One region of the Dokdonella ginsengisoli genome, then DNA from elsewhere that is predicted to be linked to it. Evidence: riboswitches for the same ligand, from Rfam matches in the RefSeq annotation. Region 1 holds a riboswitch; each other region holds the start of a gene.
The links. Region 1 has a riboswitch for cobalamin ahead of ACFO6Q_RS16620 (TonB-dependent receptor domain-containing protein). Riboswitches for the same ligand answer to the same signal wherever they lie in the genome.

Region 2: another riboswitch for cobalamin. It lies ahead of ACFO6Q_RS15375 (ribonucleoside-diphosphate reductase subunit alpha); the one in region 1 lies ahead of ACFO6Q_RS16620 (TonB-dependent receptor domain-containing protein).
Region 3: another riboswitch for cobalamin. It lies ahead of metE (5-methyltetrahydropteroyltriglutamate--homocysteine S-methyltransferase); the one in region 1 lies ahead of ACFO6Q_RS16620 (TonB-dependent receptor domain-containing protein).

The regions. Positions count from the first base shown of each region.
Region 1 covers NZ_JBHSHD010000012.1:9,058-15,630, forward strand. The annotation lists gene ACFO6Q_RS16590 (YicC/YloC family endoribonuclease) at 711-1,571, opposite strand; gene rph (ribonuclease PH) at 1,644-2,369, shown strand; gene ACFO6Q_RS16600 (VOC family protein) at 2,366-2,758, shown strand; gene rdgB (RdgB/HAM1 family non-canonical purine NTP pyrophosphatase) at 2,755-3,348, shown strand; gene hemW (radical SAM family heme chaperone HemW) at 3,376-4,545, shown strand; gene ACFO6Q_RS16615 (CPXCG motif-containing cysteine-rich protein) at 4,545-4,733, shown strand; cobalamin riboswitch at 4,754-5,056, shown strand; gene ACFO6Q_RS16620 (TonB-dependent receptor domain-containing protein) at 5,198-6,573, shown strand, end outside.
Region 2 covers NZ_JBHSHD010000010.1:717,304-723,876, reverse strand. The annotation lists gene ACFO6Q_RS15380 (ribonucleotide-diphosphate reductase subunit beta) at 1-222, opposite strand, end outside; gene ACFO6Q_RS15375 (ribonucleoside-diphosphate reductase subunit alpha) at 383-2,704, opposite strand; cobalamin riboswitch at 3,028-3,255, opposite strand; gene recD (exodeoxyribonuclease V subunit alpha) at 3,375-5,195, opposite strand; gene ACFO6Q_RS15365 (UvrD-helicase domain-containing protein) at 5,192-6,573, opposite strand, start outside.
Region 3 covers NZ_JBHSHD010000010.1:848,944-855,516, reverse strand. The annotation lists gene metE (5-methyltetrahydropteroyltriglutamate--homocysteine S-methyltransferase) at 1-1,683, opposite strand, end outside; cobalamin riboswitch at 1,889-2,161, opposite strand; gene ACFO6Q_RS15885 (acetate/propionate family kinase) at 2,187-3,368, opposite strand; gene ACFO6Q_RS15880 (bifunctional enoyl-CoA hydratase/phosphate acetyltransferase) at 3,365-4,324, opposite strand; gene ACFO6Q_RS15875 (S8 family serine peptidase) at 4,436-6,573, opposite strand, start outside.

The DNA of each region.
Region 1 (6,573 bases):
CACGGCCCGGCCACCCCACGCACGCCTTGAGATCCCCAGAGACACCCCTGTCCCGTTACCCCACCCATTTTCAGTTTCCTGAAAACCCACAGTCTGCGGATCGGCGCATCGCCTTTGGCGTGCTCGATCGGCGCGCGAGTATCGAAGGAAGTTGGCCTTCCCGCAATCTCACACATTCGCAAGGACCATGCACATTTTCGTACGTTCCCGCCCGCTCGGATAGCTCGGCAGGCGGGCTATCCGGTCGCGAGTATCGGGACGTGCACGGCGGCGCTCTATGGCAGATTTCGGATTTTCGTGTAGGACATCGGCGCGACCGGTGTACGAAATTTCGTACACGGCGGTCAGGGAGCATCCGTGCGCAGGCCGGCGATGAGAGTGATCTCGTGCGGGTGAGCCCTTGCGCGACGGGGCAGGTCAGCCCCTTCTACGCCTGCGTACCGAACCGACGTCGGTCAACGCATTCGGCCAACGTTTCATCAGTGATCCGCTCCGAGCGTTTGGACCTTCCCATAGCGATCTCCGCGAGACATTGAGGGGGTCCGTGGGGGATGAAATCGGGGAAGCGCCGAGAACGGCGAACTTCCCACACCTGCCCGCACAGAAAGCCTGCGCTACCGTGGGATGGACTGGGCTGCGGTGAACCAAACCGCCTGCCTGAAACGCTGATTCTTCACACCACATTGGATGGCAAGGCACGGTATGGAAAATCACTCCAAATTTTGGACCTGTTCGCGCATCTGCTCGATCAGCACCTTGAGCTCGACCGCGGCGTTGGTCGTGCGCGGGTCGGCCGCCTTGGAACCGAGCGTGTTCGCCTCGCGGTTGAACTCCTGCATGAGGAAGTCGAGCCGGCGGCCAACCGCTTCCTTCAGGCCGAAGATGCGGCGCGCCTCGGCTACGTGTGCGGTCAGGCGGTCGAGTTCCTCGTCCACGTCAATGCGCTGCAGCTGCAGCACGACTTCCTGCTCGATTCGGCCGGGCTCGAGCGGCTGTTTCAGCTCGGCCAGCCGCGTGTCGAAACGCGCGCGCAACGCGGCGCGCACCTCGGGCAGGTGCGTGCGCACGTCGGCGACGATGCGCTCGATGCCGTCCAGCCGCTCGCGCAGGAAGCCGCCGAGGCGCTCGCCTTCGCGTCCGCGCGCGGCGGTCATGTCGTCCAGGGCGGCGTCGAGCACCGCCAGCGCCTTCTCGCGCAGCGATTCCAGATCCGTACCGCGCTCGATCAGCACGCCCGGCCAGCCCAGCAGGGACGTGAATTCGACCTGCATCTGCGGAAACTTCGCCGCCATCGCCTGTGCCGCCTCGGCCAGGTGGCCGACGCGCTCCTGGTCGATCGCGATCGACGCGGCGCCGACGGCCGGCCTCCAGCGCAGGCCCAGGTCGACCTTGCCGCGCGCGAGCCGCGCCGCGACGCGCTCGCGCATCACCGGCTCGAGCGAGCGCAGCTCGTCGGGCAGGCGCAGGCCCAGCTCCAGATAGCGGTGATTGACCGAGCGCAGCTCGATCGCCAGCGTGCCCTGGCCGTCGTCGGCCTCGGCGCTGGCAAAGGCGGTCATGCTGCGCAACATGGGCGTATCCCGGAACGAAAGGGCCGCAATGGTAAACTGCGCGGCTTCGATCCCAAAGCATAAGTCTCCCGCATGAGCCTCGCCCGCCCCTCCGGCCGCCGCGCCGACCAACTGCGCCCGGTCAGCATCGAGCGCCACTACACGCGTCACGCCGAGGGTTCGGTGCTGGTCGCGTTCGGCGACACGCGCGTGCTGTGCACGGCCAGCGTCGAGGAAAAGGTGCCGCCGTTCCTGCGCGGCAAGGGCGAAGGCTGGGTCACGGCCGAGTACGGCATGCTGCCGCGCGCGACCGGCCAGCGTACGCAGCGCGAAGCCGCGCGCGGCGGCCAGGGCGGCCGCACGATGGAGATCCAGCGCCTGATCGGCCGCGCCCTGCGTGCCTGCGTCGACCGCCACGCGCTCGGCGAGCGCACGATCACCCTGGACTGCGACGTGCTGCAGGCCGACGGCGGCACCCGCACCGCGGCGATCACCGGCGCCTACGTGGCCCTGGTCGACGCGGTGAACTGGCTGCGCTCGCGCAATGCGATCAAGCGCGATCCGGTCTTCGGCGCCGTCGCCGCGGTTTCGGTCGGCATCTGGCAGGGCACCCCGGTGCTCGACCTCGACTACGCCGAGGATTCGGCCTGCGACACCGACATGAACGTCGTCATGAACGACGGCGGCGGTTTCATCGAGGTGCAGGGGACGGCCGAGGGCCACGCCTTCCGCCGCGAGGAACTGGATGCCCTGCTCGCGCTGGCTTCGGCCGGCGTGACCGAGCTGTGCGCGAAGCAACGCGAGGCTCTGTCGAGGTGAACCGCCACATTGCCTATATCGCGCTGCTGGTGCGCGACTACGACGAAGCGATCGCATGGTTCGCGCAGGCGCTCGGCTTCGTGCTGGTCGAGGACAGCGACCTCGGCGGCGGCAAGCGCTGGGTGCGCGTCGCACCGGACGCGGACGCCGCGTTCCAGCTGCTGCTGGCGCGCGCGACGACACCCGAGCAGGGGGCCGCGGTCGGACGCCAGCACGGCGGCCGGGTCGGCTTCTTCCTGCACACCGACGACTTCGCGCGCGACCATGCGCGCCTCGCCGCCGCCGGCGCACGCATGGACGCGGCGCCGCGCCACGAGGCCTACGGCACCGTCATCGTGTTCGAGGACCTCTACGGCAACCGCTGGGACCTGATCGGGCCGCCCCAATGAAACTCGTCCTCGCCAGCGGCAACCACGGCAAGCTGGCCGAGATGCGCGAGATCCTCGCCGGGCTCGACATCCAACTCGTCGCGCAGAGCGAGCTGGGCGTCGCCGACGCCGAGGAAACCGCGACGACCTTCGTCGAGAACGCCCTGCTGAAGGCGCGCCACGCGGCGCGCGCGACCGGGCTGCCGGCGCTCGGCGACGATTCGGGAATCTGCGTCGACGCCCTCGGCGGCGCGCCGGGCCTGTACTCGGCACGCTACGCCGGCGCGCACGGCGACAGCGGCGCGAACATCGCCAAGCTGCTCGACGCGCTGCGCAACGTCGACCAAGCGCAGCGCACCGCGCATTTCCATTGCACGATCGCGCTGCTGCGCAGCGCCGACGATCCCGCCCCGCTGCTCGCGCACGGGCGCTGGGACGGCCGCATCCTCGCCGCGCCGCGCGGCGCGCACGGCTTCGGCTACGACCCGGTGTTCTTCGATCCGGCGCTGGGACGAGGCGCCGCCGAACTCGACCCGGCGACGAAGAACCGCGTCAGCCATCGCGGCCAGGCACTGGCGCAGCTGCGCGCCCTGCTCGAACGCGGCGTCTGAGCCGCCGCGGCTGTCCGCCGTCCCGCCATGCCGATGATTCCGCCGCCGCTGTCGCTGTACGTGCACATCCCGTGGTGCGTGCGCAAATGCCCGTACTGCGATTTCAATTCGCACGAGCGCGGCGGCGCGCTGCCGGTCGACGCCTACGTCGAGGCGCTGCTGGCCGATCTGGATCGCGACCTGCGCGAGCATGCGGCGGCGATCGGCGCCCGGCCGCTGCACAGCGTGTTCTTCGGCGGCGGAACGCCGAGCCTGTTCGCGCCGCAGGCGATCGCGCGCATCCTCGACGGCGTCGCCGCGCGCATCACGCTGCCGCGCGACGCCGAGATCACGCTCGAGACCAATCCCGGCACCGTCGAGCACGGCCGCTTCGACGAATACCTGAGCGCCGGGGTCAACCGCATCAGCTTCGGCGTACAGAGCTTCGACGACGACAAGCTGCGCCGGCTCGGCCGCATCCATTCCGCCGCAGAGGCCGAGCGCGCCGTGAAGCTGGCGCAGGACTCGGGCCTGACCAATCTCAATCTCGACCTGATGTACGCGCTGCCGGAGCAGACGCCGGACGGCGCGATCGCCGACGTCGAACACGCAATCGCGTTGCGGCCGGCGCACGTCTCGCACTACCAGCTCACGCTCGAACCCAACACGCTGTTCGCGGCGAAGCCGCCGCCGCTGCCCGACGAGGACAGCGCATGGGACATGCAGGAAGCCTGTCAGGCGCGGCTCGCCGCCGCCGGCTACGCGCAGTACGAGGTGTCGGCGTACGCGCGAGAGGGGCGCGCATGCGCGCACAACCTCAACTACTGGCGCTTCGGCGACTATCTCGGCATCGGCGCCGGCGCGCACGGCAAGCTCGGCGACGCGCGCGCGGACTCGATCGTGCGCACGACCAAGCTGAAACTGCCGCGCAGCTATCTCGAGCGCGCTGCACGCGGCGAGGCATTCGGCGGCGCGAATCCGGTACCGGCTGCGGAGCGGCCGTTCGAGTTCATGCTGAACGCGCTGCGCCTGAATGTCGGCGTCGACGCCGACCTGTTCGAGGCGCGGACCGGCCTGCCGCTGACCGCGATCGCCGCCCCGCTCGAACGGGCGCGCCGGCGCGGCTGGCTGGTCGACGACGACACCCGCCTGCAGCCGACCGCCGACGGCCGGCGCTTGCTCAACGATCTGCTTCAACTCTTTCTCGGAGCGACCTGATGCTCGAGACGATCACCATCGACTGCCCCTACTGCGGCGAGCGCTACGCCACGCAGGTCGACCTCTCGGCGGGTTCGCAGAGCTACGTCGAGGACTGCGCGGTGTGCTGCCGGCCGATCGAGATCGCCGTGCGCGTGGACGAGGACGGCGAGCTGCTCGGCGTGGACCTGCGCACCGATCGCGATTGAACCGCACCGGGGCGGCGACTACACTGCGCGCCGCCGCAGGTGCCCCGCCGCGGACCATCGCGCCGGGGTGAAACGGGAAGTGGGTGAGATGGGTTTCCGGCGATCGTTCCCGATCGCGGAAACAGGGAGCGATCCGCTCCCGCCGTCGATGCCCACGCTGCCCCCGCAACGGTAGGCGAGTCCGACTCGATCCAATGCCACTGCCGCATCCGCGGCGGGAAGGCGATCGAGTCGACGCGCCGGAAGGCTCCGCGACCCCGGTCGCAGACTCTTCCGACGCGTCGCTCGCGAGCCCGGAGACCGGCCTGCGCTCTCGTCGTTCGTGCCCGGGCAACTCCCGCCGGCGCGACGACGATCAGCTCCAGGCGTTGCGGCGGGCAACGGACGGGCACGGGCGTCCGTCGTCGTGCGCGTTCCTCCTCCACAGCCTGGCCACGCGGGTGTGCGACAGGAGGAAACCCATCATGCTTCGCCGTTCCATGCTTTTCATCGCGCTTTCCGGCGCACTCTGCGCAAACGCCAGCGCCGACGAGGAACAACTGCAGCCGACCGTGCAGGTGACCGCTTCGCGCGTCGCCGAGACGGTCGATTCGGCCCTGGCCGACGTCAGCGTCATCACGCGCGAGGACATCGACGCCAGCGTCGCACGCGACGCGATCGATCTGCTCCGCCTCGAAGCCGGCGTCGACCTGTACCGCACCGGTGGCGCCGGCCAGCAGACCTCGCTGTTCCTGCGCGGCACCAACTCCAACCAGGTGCTGGTACTGATCGACGGCGTGCGCGTGTCCTCGCAGAACACCGGCGCATTCGCGTTCGAGCAGCTGCCGCTCGACACAGTCGAGCGCATCGAGATCGTGCGCGGTCCACGCGCCAGCTACTGGGGTTCCGACGCGATCGGCGGCGTGATCCAGATCTTCACGCGCAAGCTGGAAGGTCCGCGCGTGGCGCTCGGCTACGGCAGCTACGGCGACGCCGACGGCAGCGCCGGCATCGGCCACTGGAACGGCACGGACGGCTACAGCGTGCAGGTCGGCGCGCGCCACGTCGGCGGCTTCTCGGCGACCAACCGCCGCATCTGCAACGGGCCGGACGACCCGTTCTGCATCTTCAACCCCGACGACGACAGCTACCGCAACAAGAACTTCACCGGCCGCGCCGCGCACGCATTCGGCAGCCAGGTGCTGTCGGCCTCGCTGTACCGCAGCCAGGCCGAAGTGCAGTTCGACCAGGGCTACTCGGACGTCATCGAGCAGTCCGGCGGCGTCAACCTCGAGGGCGCGCTCGGCGAGAACTGGAACCATCGCCTGGCCTTCGGCAACTCGCGCGAGGATCTGGAAACCCCGGCGTTCACCACGCTGCACCGCACGCGCCGCAACAGCCTGCTGTGGCAGAACGAGTTCCGCCTGGACGAACACCAGCGCCTGGTCGCCGGCGTGGATTTCGTGCGCGAGAAGGGCGAGACGCGCGACACCTTCAGCGGCACCACCGTCTACGAACGCGAACGCGACAACCGCGCCGCGTTCGGCGGCTGGCGCGGCGACTTCGGCGCACTCGACACCGAGATCGCGCTGCGCCACGACGACAACGGCGATTTCGGCGGCGCCACCACCGGCTCGCTGGCGCTGGGCTGGCGCTTCAGCCCGCTGCTGCGCGCCTACGCCAACGTCGGCCGCGGCTTCCGCGCGCCGACCATGAACGAGCTGTTCCATCCCGGCTACGGCGGCTACTTCGCCGGCAATCCGGACCTCGACCCGGAGCGCTCGCGCAGCGCCGAGGTCGGCGTCGAGTTCGCGCCCGACGCGAACCAGCGCTTCAAGGCCAACCTGTACACCGCGCGGGT
Region 2 (6,573 bases), on a different contig from region 1:
GATCGAGTCGCCGGTGGCGAAGAACGCGACCAGGCGCTCGATCAGGTGCCGGTCGGCCGGCGACATGCGCTGCGCGAGGTGGCCGAGGTCGATCTGGAAATCGATCTCCTCGACCGACCAGGTGTTCTTGATCGCGGCGCGATACATCTCGTAGAACTGCGGATAGCGCATCGGCCGCAGGGTCAGGTCGAAGCCGGGGTCGAGAAGGTGTGGCGTGTTCATGGAGATTCCTTGGACGGGTGATTTCACCTCTCCCGCTCGCGGGAGAGGTCGACGCGCTCGGCGCGTCGGGTGAGGGCGAGTTCGTGAGGGCCTGCGTGCCTGCATCCCTCATCCGGCCCTTCGGGCCACCTTCTCCCGATGGGAGAAGGAACGAACGAAATCACTGACACGCCTCGCACATCTCCGGGTTCTCCAGCGAGCACACGACCGCCTCCGCATCGCTGTACGCCTTCGCCGGAGCGGCTCCGACGGTCGCCTTGGCGATCCGCGTCGCCGGCCGCGAGCGCAGGTAGTAGGTCGTCTTCAGGCCCTTCTTCCACGCGTACATGTACATGCTCGACAGCTGGCCGATGTTCGGGCTCTCGATGAACAGGTTCAGCGACTGGCTCTGGTCGATGAATGCGCCGCGGTCGGCGGCCATGTCGATCAGCGCGCGCATCGGCAGCTCCCATACGGTGCGGTAGATCGCCTTCAGTTCGGCCGGCAGCTCGGCGATCGACTGCACCGACCCTTCGGCGAGCTTGATCGCGTCGCGGATCTCGGCGGTCCACAGGCCCAGCCGCTTCAGCTCGTCGACGAGGTAGCGGTTCACCTGCAGGAAATCGCCGGACAGCGTCTCGCGCTTGAACAGGTTCGACAGCTGCGGCTCGATGCACTCGTAGCAGCCGGCGATCGAGGCGATCGTGGCGGTCGGCGCGATCGCGATCAGTAGCGAGTTGCGCAGGCCGTGCGCCTGGATCTCCTCGCGCAGCGCCTGCCAGCGCGCGCCGTCGCGCGGCACCACGTTCCAGGCCTCGAACTGCAGCTCACCCTGCGCCGCGCGCGTTTCGGCGAAGGCCGGATGCGCGCCCTTCTCGCGCGCCAGCTCCAGCGAGGTGCGCAGCGCCCAGTAGTAGATCTCCTCGGAGATGCGCGCCGACAGCTCGCGCGCGGCATCGCCGTCGAACGGCAGGCGCAGCGCGAAGAACAGGTCCTGCAGCCCCATCAGGCCGAGGCCGACCGGGCGCCAGCGCAGGTTCGACGCGCGCGCCGTGGCGATCGGATAGAAATTCAGATCGATCACCCGGTCGAGCTGGCGCACGGCGACCTGCACCGTGTGCGCGAGCTTGTCGAAATCGAACGCGACGCCGTCGTGGTGCTGGGCGAGGTTGATCGAGCCGAGGTTGCACACGGCCGTCTCGCCGGCGCCGGTGACCTCGACGATCTCCGTGCACAGGTTCGACAGGTGCACGGTGTTCTCGCCGCGCGCGGTCTGGTTGCAGGCGCGGTTGCAGGCGTCCTTGAAGGTCATCCAGCCGTTGCCGGTCTGCGCCAGCGTGCGCATCATGCGCGCGTACAGGTCGCGCGCCTGCACGGTCTTCCTGGCCAGCCCGCGTGCCTCGGCCTGCACGTAGGCCTGCTCGAACGCGGCGCCCCACAGGTCCGGCAGCTCCGGCACCTCGCTCGGGTCGAACAGCGACCACGCGCCGTTCTCGTCGACGCGGCGCATGAACAGGTCCGGCACCCAGTTCGCCAGATTCAGGTGATGCGTGCGGCGCGCATCGTCGCCGGTGTTCTCGCGCAGCTCGAGGAAGGACTCGATGTCCGCATGCCACGGCTCCAGGTACACGCAGGCCGCGCCCTTGCGCTTGCCGCCCTGATTGACCGCGGCGACCGAGGAATCGAGCGTCTTCAGCCACGGCACGATGCCGTTGCTGAGGCCGTTGGTCGAGCGGATCAGCGAGCCCTCCGAACGCACGCGATGCCAGGCCAGACCGATGCCGCCGGAGAACTTCGACAGCAGCGCGACGTCGCGGTACTTGTCGTAGATCGCCTCCAGCGAATCCTCGGGCGAGTCGAGCAGGAAACAGCTCGACAGCTGCTCGTGGCGCGTGCCGGCGTTGAACAGGGTCGGCGAGCTGGGCACGTAGTCGAGCGCGCCGAACTGCTGGTACAGCTCGATCGCCTCGGCCACGTTCTCGCTCAGCGCGCAGGCGACGCGCAGCCAGAAATGCTGCGGCGTCTCGATGACCTGGCGCCGCGTCGGATGCTTGAGCAGGTAGCGGTCATACAGCGTGCGCAGGCCGAAGTACTCGAAGCGCAGCGTGTGGTGCGCGTCGATCGCGTCGTTGAGCTTGCGCGCGTTCGCCTCGACGAAGTTGAGCACGCGCTCGTTGATCAGGCCGGCGTCGAAGCCCACGCGGATCGACTGCGAGAACGAGTACACGCCCAGCCCCTGCACTTCCTTGTCGATGTAGCCGGCGAGCAGGCGCGCGGCGGCCTTGGAGTATTCCGGCTCCTCGGCGATGAACGAGGCGGCGGTGCGGATCGACAGCTCGTCGAGCTCGCGCGTGCCGGCGCCGTCGTAGAGGCCGCTGATGGTCTTCAGCGCGACGCGCATCGGATCGACGTCGGCCAGCCCCTCGCAGCAGCGCGACACCGCGCGCACGATCTTGTTGAGGTCGACCGGCTCCTTCGCGCCGGAGCGCTTGGTCACCTGCATCGCCGCCGGCCCCGCGTGCGGGGCGGTCAGGCGGAATCCGCCCTGGTCGGGCTTGTCCGCGACGGACGGCGCGACGCGGGATTCGGTGGCGAGTTCGGACGTGGTCATGGCGTTCTCCTGCACGAGCGGTGAACCCGCAAGGAGACGAGCACGGCGGCGCACGGAATGAGACTTCCCGCGATCCGCCGGCCTCCGCTCCCGCGAGCGAACGAGGAACCTTGCGGAACGAGCGGGTCGAAAGCGGGGCCGCGTCCGTACGGACGACGCGCGGCGACTTCCGGCCGGCCCTTCCCGCGAGGACCTTCGAGCCAACGCCGTGCCTTGCGGCACGACGGTCGTGGCCGGTATTCGGACTTACGGGCCCGAGGCTTTCGCCTCGCCTACTGGACGCTGCTTCCCAAGCCAGGGGGCTCAGTGCGATTCGCGTCGTTCGTTCCCGATCACCGCTGCGGGGCAGTTCCGGATTCGCACCGGATTCCCTCGTCGGCCGGGGTTACGGCCCCGGCGACGGCCCAGATGTTGTGTTGGACACCATCGACCGGCACAAGATATTCGATTCGGCCGCCCGCTTCAATCCATCGGACACAGGATTTTTCGTTTGACTTCGAGGGCGCGACCGACGGCCGGCAGGCTCGCGCCGTTGCGACCGGCCTGGCGCCTCGCGTGGGGCTTAGCCCGGCGCGACCAAGCGCTCCTGCAGGCCGCCGGCGCGGCGCACCTCGGTCGCCAGCGCCGCCTGCAGCGCGGCCGGCGCCGTCCAGATCTCGATCGACTGCTTGGCGCGCGAGACGCCGGTGTAGAGCAGCTGCCGCGACAGGATGCGGTGTTCGGCATCGGGCGGCAGCAGCACCGCGGCGTGACGGTACTCCGAGCCCTGGCTCTTGTGGATCGTGATCGCGAACGCGCTCTCGTGCGCCGGCAGACCGTGCGGCGCGAAGCCGCGCAGCCCGGCGTCGCCCTCGCCTTCGGCGCCCTCGAACCAGACGCGCAGGTTGCCGGCGGCGTCGGCCAGGCACAGACCGACGTCGCCGTTGAACAGGCCAGCGGCATAGTCGTTGCGCGTGACGATGACGGCGCGGCCCGGATACCACTCGGCCTGCGCGTCGACGCTCCAAAGGCGGCGTAGGTTTGCTTCGAGCAGCGCATTGAGCGCGAGCGCGCCGAACGGTGTTTCGCGCAGCGCGCACAGCAGCTGGCGATCGGCGAGCGCGTCCAGCGCCGAACGCACGAGCTCGGCGCGCCGACGCAGCGCGTCCTCGTCCGGCGCGCCGTCGCGTTGCGCCGGCAACGCCGGGCGCAACGCGACGACGGCGGCCAGCTCGCGCGCCCAGCGCGCGACCTGCTCGCGCAGCGCGCGCTCGTCCTCCACGCGGCGCAGCGCGGCCCGTCCGTCCGACGCGGCGAGCGCCGCATCCAGCGCACCGGCATCGCCGGCGCGCACCGCCTCGTTCACCGCCGCCAGCTGGCGCTCGGCGCGGAAACTGTGCGTCAGGCGCACGAGGTCGCCACGCGGATCGGCTTCCAGTGCGGCGACCAGATCGAGCAGCACCGAGCCGGTGGCCACCGAGGTGAGCTGGTCGGCGTCACCGACGAGGATCAGCGTGGCCTGCGGGCGCACCGCCTCGAGCAGGCTGCGCAGCATCGCCAGATCGACCATCGAGGCCTCGTCGACGACGACCACGTCGGCGGCGATCGGATCGCGTGCGTCGCGACGGAACGCGTTGCGCCACGGCTGGTAGCCGAGCAGGCGGTGCACGGTGGTCGCCTCGCCGTCGGGAATCGCGTCGAGCAGCGGCCGCCAGTCCTCCGGCAGCGGCGCCACCGGATGGTCGCGCAGCCTCGCCTTGCCCAGGCGCAGCGCCTGCACCAGACGCTGCGCCGCCTTGCCGGTCGGCGCGGCGATGCGCAGGGTCAGCGGCGCGGCGGCTTGCCGCTGCAGCATCAGCAGCATGCGCAGCACGGTGGTGGTCTTGCCGGTGCCCGGCCCGCCGGTCAGCACGAACAGCCGCCGGCCGGCGACGCGACGCACCGCCTCGCGCTGCGGCGCGACGGCGGCGCTGCGGTCGCCATGGAACAGCGCATCGAGATCGGCCTCGGATTCCACCGCGCCGGGCGCCGTCGACACGGCGGAGCGCCGCTCGCGGATGAGTCGTGCGGCGGCGACCTCGTGTGCGTGGTTGCGCCAGAGGTAGAAGCGTCCGCCGTCGAGCGCGAACGGACGGACGCCCTGCTCCACCGCCGTCGCGACCAGCGGCGAGGCGCACAGCTGCACCAGTTGCGCCGGCGTCGGCGCCTCCATGCCGTGGCGCCCATCGGGCAGCGCCAGCGCGGCATCGCCGTTGCCGTCGGCCAGGCTCGCCCAGGCCGCCGTGGCGGCGAGCAGTGCATCGCCGCCGTGGCTGACCACCCAGCGATACAGCGCGCGATCGAGCGGACGCCAGGCCTCGACCGCCGATTCGCCGGGCAGCCGCACGAACGAATACGCGCTCATGGCGTCCCCCGCGCAGCCGCGACGCGCCCGGCGAAGAGACGATCGACGGCGTCGAGCAGCGCCTCGTCGAAGCGGTGCGTCCACAGGCCGGCGCGCGGCGCCTCCGGCGCGATGCCGACCGCACGCACGAACAGGTAGATCGCCTCGCCCAGGTGCTCGCCGCGCCGGTAGCCCGCCACGCGCTGGCGCAGGTAGCGGTCGACCGCGACCGTATAGAGCAGCGCCTGGAAGCGGTAGTGGGAGTCGGTCATCGTCGCCTCGAGGCGCTGCGGCGCGTAGGCGGACAGGCGCCTGCCGTCGCCGAGGCGGTTGGTCTTGTAGTCGAGCACGTGGAAGCGGCCGGCATGCTCGAACACCAGGTCGATCTTGCCGTTCATCAGGCCGTGCAGGTCCTGCATCGCGCTGCCGGGTACGAAGTCGCAGACGCGGCGCAGCTCGCGCAGCGACACCTCGTCGAGCAGGAAATCAAACTCCATCTCGGCGCGCTGCGCCCACGCCGGCAGTCCGCCCAGCGTCAGCGCCGGGTCGCGTGCAGGCAGCAGCGGCGCGTCGAGCGCGGCCTGAATGCGCGCGGCCAGATGCGGCACCAGCTCGTCGATCGAGCGCTCGCGCAGGCGCACGCGCTCGTCGCGCAACGCGCGCCGGATCAGCGCATGCTGCTGCGCCATCGGCTGGCCGATGCGGCGGCGCTCGAACATCGCGTGCACGGCATTGCCGAACTCGGGCCCGGCCACCGGCGCGAGCCAGGCCAGCTGCGGATGCTCGGCTTCGGCCGGCAGCGGCGCATCGTCGCCCGGCGCGACGGCGCTGTCCTCGTCGCTGGCCGCGCGCTCCTCCAGCGCGCCGGCGTAGGCACCGTGCGACAGCGCGGAAAAGCTGTAGCGGTACTCGAACGGCGCATCGGCGGGCTCGCGGCGCACCGTGCGCGGCGCCGGCGGCGCGGCCTCGGTGGCGATCCAGTGCCGCCACGGCCACGACCACGGCGCCTCGGACCACGCCACGTGCGGCAGCGCCGACGGATCGCCGTCGCGCAGCAGGCGTTCGAGCATCGCATCGAGCGGCGAGCGTTCCGGATCGACGCCCTTGCGGCCGCCCCTCTGCTTCGGACGCTCCGGAGACAGGGCGTAGACGTGGCAGGCCTGCCGCGCGCGGGTCAGCGCGACGTAGAGCAGGCGGAAGCGCTCGTCCTGGGCCTCCTGCGCGTGGCGGCGCTCCGCCGCGTCGCCGAACGCGATCACGCGGCGGCCGCTGGCCGGATCGTGCAGCAGCGGGATCTCGCCGGGCCGGCCGCTGCTGGCCCACATCAGCGGCAGCACGACCACCTCGAATTCCAGGCCCTTGCTCGCGTGCAAGGTCATCAGCGCGACGCGTGCGGCGT
Region 3 (6,573 bases), on a different contig from region 1:
CACCGGTCCGGTCAGCATGCCCTTCATCGGCCGCTCGGTCAGCGACTGCGCGTACTGCGACCAGCGCACCGTCATCGGCGCCGGCCGCTGCACGTCGCCGTAGATGACCGGCGGCTTGACGCAGCGCGAGCCGTAGCTCTGCACCCAGCCGTTGTGCGTGAAGGCGAAGCCGTCGAGCCGTTCGCCGAAATACTCGACCATGTCGTTGCGCTCGAATTCGCCGTGCACCAGCACGTCGAGGCCGATCTCCTCCTGCATACGCACGCAGCGCTCGGTTTCCGCGGCCAGGAACGCGTCGTAGTCGGCGTCGGACAGCTTGCCGCCGCGATGCCGGGCGCGCGCCTGGCGCACCTCGCGCGTCTGCGGAAACGAGCCGATCGTCGTGGTCGGGAACGCCGGCAGGCGCATGCGTTCGTGCTGCACGCGGCGTCGTTCGGCGTACGGCGAGCGGCGCGCCACCTGCACCTCATCCAGCGCATCGAGGCGGCGCGCGACCTGCGGCCGGTGCACCTTCGGCGAGGTGCGCCGCGATTCGCGCCGCTCGCGCGCCAGTTCGAGCGTCGAGGCGGTGTAGAACGCGCCGTTGGCGGCGTCGGCCAGCACGCGCAGCTCGTCGATCTTCTGCCGCGCGAAGGCGAGCCAGGCGACCATGTTCGCCGGCAGTTCGGTCTCCAGCCGGGTGTCGACCGGCACGTGCAGCAGCGAGCACGACGGCGCGAGCTGCAGCCGCTGCGCGCCGATGCGCGCGGCGACGCGGCGCACGAGGTCGAGCGCCGCATCGAGGTCGGCGCGCCAGATGTTGCGCCCGTCGACCACGCCGATCGAGAGCGTGCGTCCGGCGGGCAGGGCATCGAGCACGGCGTCGATCTGCGGCGCCGCGCGGACCAGGTCGACGTGCAGGCCGTCGACCGGCAGTTCCATCGCCAGCGCCAGGTTGTCGCCGAGCGCGCCGAAGTACGTCGCCAGCATCAGCTTCGGGCCCTGCGCGGCGGCAAGCGCGGCATAGGCGCGGCGGTAGGCGGCGTGGTCGTCGGCGTCCTGGTCGAGCACCAGGCAGGGCTCGTCGATCTGCACCCAGGTCGCGCCGGCGGCGTGCAGGCGCTGCAGCAGCTCGGCGTAGACCGGCAGCAGGCGATCGAGCAGCTGCAGGCGGTCGCTGCCGTCGGTGGTCTTGGAGAGCAGCAGGAAGCTCACCGGCCCGAGCAGGACCGGCCGTGCGTCGAGGCCGAGCTGCCGCGCTTCGACGTATTCGGCCAGCGGCTTGTCGCCGCGCAGGCGGAACGACTGTCCTGCGTGCAGCTCGGGCACGAGGTAGTGGTAGTTGGTGTCGAACCACTTGGTCATTTCCAGCGCGGGCAGGTCGAATCCGCCGGTCTGCACCCCGCGGGCCAGCGCGAAATAGCCGGCGAGCGGATCGCGATCGGCCAGCGCGCGGTAGCGGTCCGGGATCGCATCGAGCAGGAAGGCGGTGTCGAGCACGTGGTCGTAGAGCGAGAAGTCGTTGCACGGCACGACGTCCGCGCCGGCTTCGCGCTGCAGGCGCCAGTGGGCATGCCGCAGCTGCGCGGCGGTCTCCTGCAGTTGCCGGGCGTCGAGTTCGCCGCGCCAGTAGCCTTCCAGCGCGGACTTCAGTTCGCGTTTCGCGCCGATGCGCGGGAAGCCGAGATTCGTAACGAGAGTCATTGGATGCGTTTCCTCATGCGTGATGGGCAGTGAGGAACGAAGGAACCGCGCGCCGCCGCCTCCCGCGAAGGGACGCACCGCCACGCCAGCGACCTTCGCCCCCTCGGGCGATCCGGAACGACGTGGCGCGGGCGCGGGAAGGCGCGCGCGGGCGGGCCGCGCGTGCGCTCCGGCGCTTCCCCACGGAAGCTCCAGGTCAGACCGGGATTTCTCCCGGGCCGGGGCAGGTCTTCGGGCTCGTGGACGAGGAACGCTCGCGGGTTCCGCCTAGTGTTCGCCGCTTCCCGGTCCGACTCGCGGAAAACCGCCGTGCGGGCGGTTTTCCAGGTCGCGCAGAACCAGTGCTATTGGCGAAGGTCGTTTCCACACACCGCTGCGGGGCAGCGCCGGAGTTGGTCGCGAGGACCGTACCGGCTTCCCTATTAATTCATCCTTCTATACGGATAGAGGGATGAAACCGTCGGCGGGCGCACCGTAGCCGGCGTGCCTCGCGGCGTCAAGCTTCAGGTGTGCGCGACCAGCGCCAGGGCGTGGCGCGCGGCGATCCATTCCTCGTTGGTCGGCTCGACGGCGACGGTGACGCGGCTGGTGGCTGCCGAGATCACCGGCGCATGGCGCGCGTTGCTTTCCTCGTCGATCGCGACGCCGAGCCAGCCGAGTTCGCGGCCGATGCGCTCGCGCAGGATCGCGTTGTGTTCGCCGATGCCGGCGGTGAACACCAGCAGGTCGAGGCCGCCGAGCACGGCGGCGAGCGCGCCGATCTCGCGCACGATGCGCCGCACGTACAGGGCCAGCGCCAGCTGCACGCGTTCGTCGCCGGCTTCGCGCGGCAGCAGCACCTGCGGGTCGGACGACACGCCGGAGACGCCGAGCAGGCCGGAGCGGTGGTAGAGCAGGTCGGCGACCTCGTCGACGCCGAGCCGCTCGATCTGCATCAGGTAGAGCAGGGCGCCCGGATCGAGCGAACCGCAGCGCGTGCCCATCATCAGGCCGTCGAGCGCGGAGAAGCCCATCGTGGTGGCGACGCTGCGCAGCTCGCGCATCGCGCACAGGCTGGCGCCGCTGCCCAGGTGCGCGCAGATCGTGCGGCCGCGCGCGCCATCGCCGTAGCGTTCGGCCAGCGCGATCGACAGGTATTCGTACGACAGGCCGTGGAAGCCGTAGCGGCGCAGGCCGCGCTGCCAGGCGTCGTACGGCAGCGGAAGCAGTTTCTCCACGTCCGGCAGCGTGTGGTGGAAGGCAGTGTCGAAGCAGGCGATCTGCGGCAGGTCCGGCCGCGCCTGCAGCAGCGCACCGATCGCGTCGAGCGCGAACGGCTGGTGCAGCGGCGCGAGCGGAATGTAGTCGCGCAGGTCCGCCAGCACGGCGGCGTCGACGCGGACCGGCTCGAAGTACTTCGCACCGCCGTGCACGACGCGATGCGCGACGGCGACGAGCTGCGCGCCGTCGAGGCGCGCCTGCACGCGCTCGCGGATCAGCGCCAGCGCGGCGTGGTACGGCTGCGCGGTGTCGAGTGGCACCGATCGCCGCGGCTCGCCGCGTTCGTCCAGGGTGGGCCGGTCGCTGCCGATGCCGTTGACCTTGCCGTTCCAGGCCGGCGTGCGCGGCAGCGGCTCGGCGGTGTCGAACAGCGCGAACTTGATGCTGGAGGAACCGCAGTTGAGGACCAGGATGCGTTCGCTCACGGCTTCACCGCGCGGTAGCGGTTGGCCACCAGCACGGCGACGGCGCAGGAGGCCACGCGCGTTTCGCCCGGGTCCGCGCGGCTGGTCAGGATCACCGGCACGCGCGCGCCCATCACGATGCCGGCGCTGGCGGCGCCGCCGAGGTATTCGAGCTGCTTGGCCAGCATGTTGCCGCTTTCCAGGTCCGGAACCACCAGCACGTCGGCGCGCCCGGCCACTTCCGAGGAGATGCCCTTGATGCGCGCGGCGTCGGCCGAGACCGCGTTGTCGAACGCGAGCGGGCCGTCGAGCACGCCGCCTTCGATCTGGCGGCGGTCGGCCATCTTGCACAGCGCCGCCGCGTCGAGCGTGGCCTGCATGCGCGGATTGACCGTCTCCACCGCGGCGAGGATCGCCACGCGCGGCGTGTCCACGCCGATGATGCGCGCGAGGTCGATCGCGTTGCACACGATGTCGGCCTTCTCCTCCAGCGTCGGCGCGATGTTGATCGCCGCGTCGGTGATGATGAACGGGCGCGGATAGGCCGGAGTCTGCATCAGATAGCAGTGCGAGACGCGCCGCGCGGTACGCAGGCCGGCTTCGCGGGCGAGCACGGCGCTCATCAGTTCGTCGGTGTGCAGGCTGCCCTTCATCAGGGCCTCGACGCGGCCCGAGGCGGCCAGCGCCGCCGCGCGCTCGGCCGCGGCGTGGCTGTGCGGCACGTGCTCGATCGCGATGCCGTCGAGATCGAAGCCGGCCTGCCGCGCGACGGCTTCGATCCGCTCGCGCGGCGCCACCAGCAGCGGATCGACCAGGCCGGCGGCACGCGCCTCGAGCACGGCGCCGAGGCTGGTTTCGTCGCACGGATGCACCACGGCGACGCGGATCGCGCCGAGCGTCTGTGCCTGCTCGAGCAGGGTGCTCGCGCCGGCGCGGATTCCGCCCGCGGGCGAGGAAGCGGGTGACAGGTCGTTCATGGCGGCTCCGCGCGAAGGGATCGGGTCGCCCCGATGATCGTGCGGAAACGTGTCGGACGGAAGATGAGGCGGTGCCGGCGTCCCGTGCGGACGCCGGCACGATGCGTCGGGTCAGTGGCACATGGCGCCGCCGCCGCCCTGTTCGAAGCCGTCGGCGAAGATCAGGTCGGCGGCGGCGCCGCCGCCGATGCGTACCTCGTCGAGCCAGAAGCCGGTGAATTCCGAGCCGCTGTCCGACGAGAAGCGCCAGCGGATGCGTACGGTCTGTCCGGCGTAGGCGGCCAGATCCGAGCCGAAGCCGAGGAACACCGGCGTCGCTTCGCCGTTGTCCGGATCGGCCGGGTCGGCGCTGGTGCTGACGCCGTTGAACGCGCCGTGCGTGTAGGCGTAGCCGCAGGCATTGGCCGGCGCGTCGGCGTGGGTGGTTCCCTGCGTCTGGTCGAACGTGCTCGGATAGCCGCCGTCCGGCGGCAGGTCGGTCCAGGTCGCGCCGTCGTCGGTCGAGATCTCGGTGACCACGCCGTCCCATTCGTGCTCGAGGTCGTAGCGCGCCTGGTAGCCGAGGCTGGCTCCGGCCGGCAGCCGCAGCGGCGGCGTCTCCAGGCTGGCGCAGGTGCTGGACGGATACACGCCGCCGTCGCGGGCGTTGTGATAGCTCAGCGTGCCCGCGCTCGCCTCGGTATTGGTGATCTGCCACGGCGACTGGAGCGTGGCGTAGACGTGCGTGTCGGCGTCGTCGAGGTAGGCGTTCGGATCGGGGCCGTCGGCGCCGGTCGGCGTCACGCCGAGCGTGTCCGACACCGGGCTGGCGTTGCCGAGCGAGTCGTTGGCGAACACGCGATAGAAGTACGGCGTGCCGTTCCCGACGCCGGTGTCGGTGAATGCCGGCGTGGCGAGGTCGTCGGCGAGGGTCGTCGGCGCGCTGAAGTACGGGTCGGTGTCGCGCAGCACCGTGTAGGTGATGGTCGAGGTGGTCGGGCATTGCGAGGCTGCCGTCGCCCACGCCAGATCGACGCTGCAGCTCGCGTTCGCGCCGTCGGCGAGCAGCGAGTGCGTGTCGAAGCCTGGCAGGCGCGTGCAGGCGTCCTGCGAGACCACGGCGACGCAGCTTTCCGACAGCTCGCCTTCGACGTCGCCCTGCACGCCGCGCACGCGGTAGGCGTAGGAATAGCCGCCCTGCGTGCGGTCGTCGGTCAGCGGCGCTGCGGTTCCGCTGGCGACCAGGTGGAAGTCGGCCGCGTTCGCGCTGCAGTCGCCGTCGGCGCGGTAGAGCTGGAAACCCTGCGCGCCGGCAGCGGCGGTGAAGCCGATGCCGACGCCGGCGTCGCCGTTGCTCGCCGCGGTCAGCGCGGTCGGCGCCGGGAACGCGGCCGGATCGGGCAGGGCGAAGGCGGCCGACAGCGCCAGTGCGTAGCCCTGCCGGTCGGAGCCGTCGCTGCCGTCGCCGGGCACGTTGCCCGCCTTCACGCGGATCGTGTAGCGGCCGGCGACCGGCGTCGGCAAGCGCACCTGCTCGACGGTGTCCTTGGCGTTGGCGCTGCCGCCGGCGACCGATGCATCGCCGCTGAAGTGGTTGCCCAGATAGACCGTGCCGTCCGGCGCGACCACTTCGAGGTCGAGATCGTTGACCAGGGTCGAGGCCGCGCCGGGCGCGGCTTCGACGTCGAACCAGGCCAGCGTCGCGCGCAGCTCGAGACCGGCGGCGACGTTCTCGATCACGTACTCGTTCGCATCGCCGGTTTCCAGGCCGGCCGCGTTGACGCGCTCGAACAGGCGCAGGCGGCGGCTGTCGTCGCCGCCGGGCGTGGTGTTCTTGAACCACAGGTTGCCGTCGAGCCAGGCGCGGCCCCAGCCGTTCTCGCCGGTCGGCCAGTCGGGCGAGGCGAGCGGATTGGTGCCGTTGAGAAGCACCGCCTTGAGCATCGCGCCGGTCGGGTTGAGCGCATCGGCGGCGCTGCGCTCGCCGCGCGGGTAGAAGCCGTCGGTGAAGAACTGCCGCACCAGGGTGGCGTTGCCGGTGAGCGTGGGCGCGGCCATCGAGGTGCCCGAGTCGGGCCGCGACTGCGGCGCGCGCACGGTCGCCGAGACCGGCGAGGAGGCCGTGGTGTTGCGTGCGGAGATGATGTCCGTGCCCGGCGCGGCGATGTCGGGCTTGATGCGGCCGTCGGCCGCCGGGCCGAGGTTCGAGTACCAGGCGTGCGCGGTGCTGCCGGCGTGATCGAGCGCGGCCACGCTGAGCGCGTTCTTGG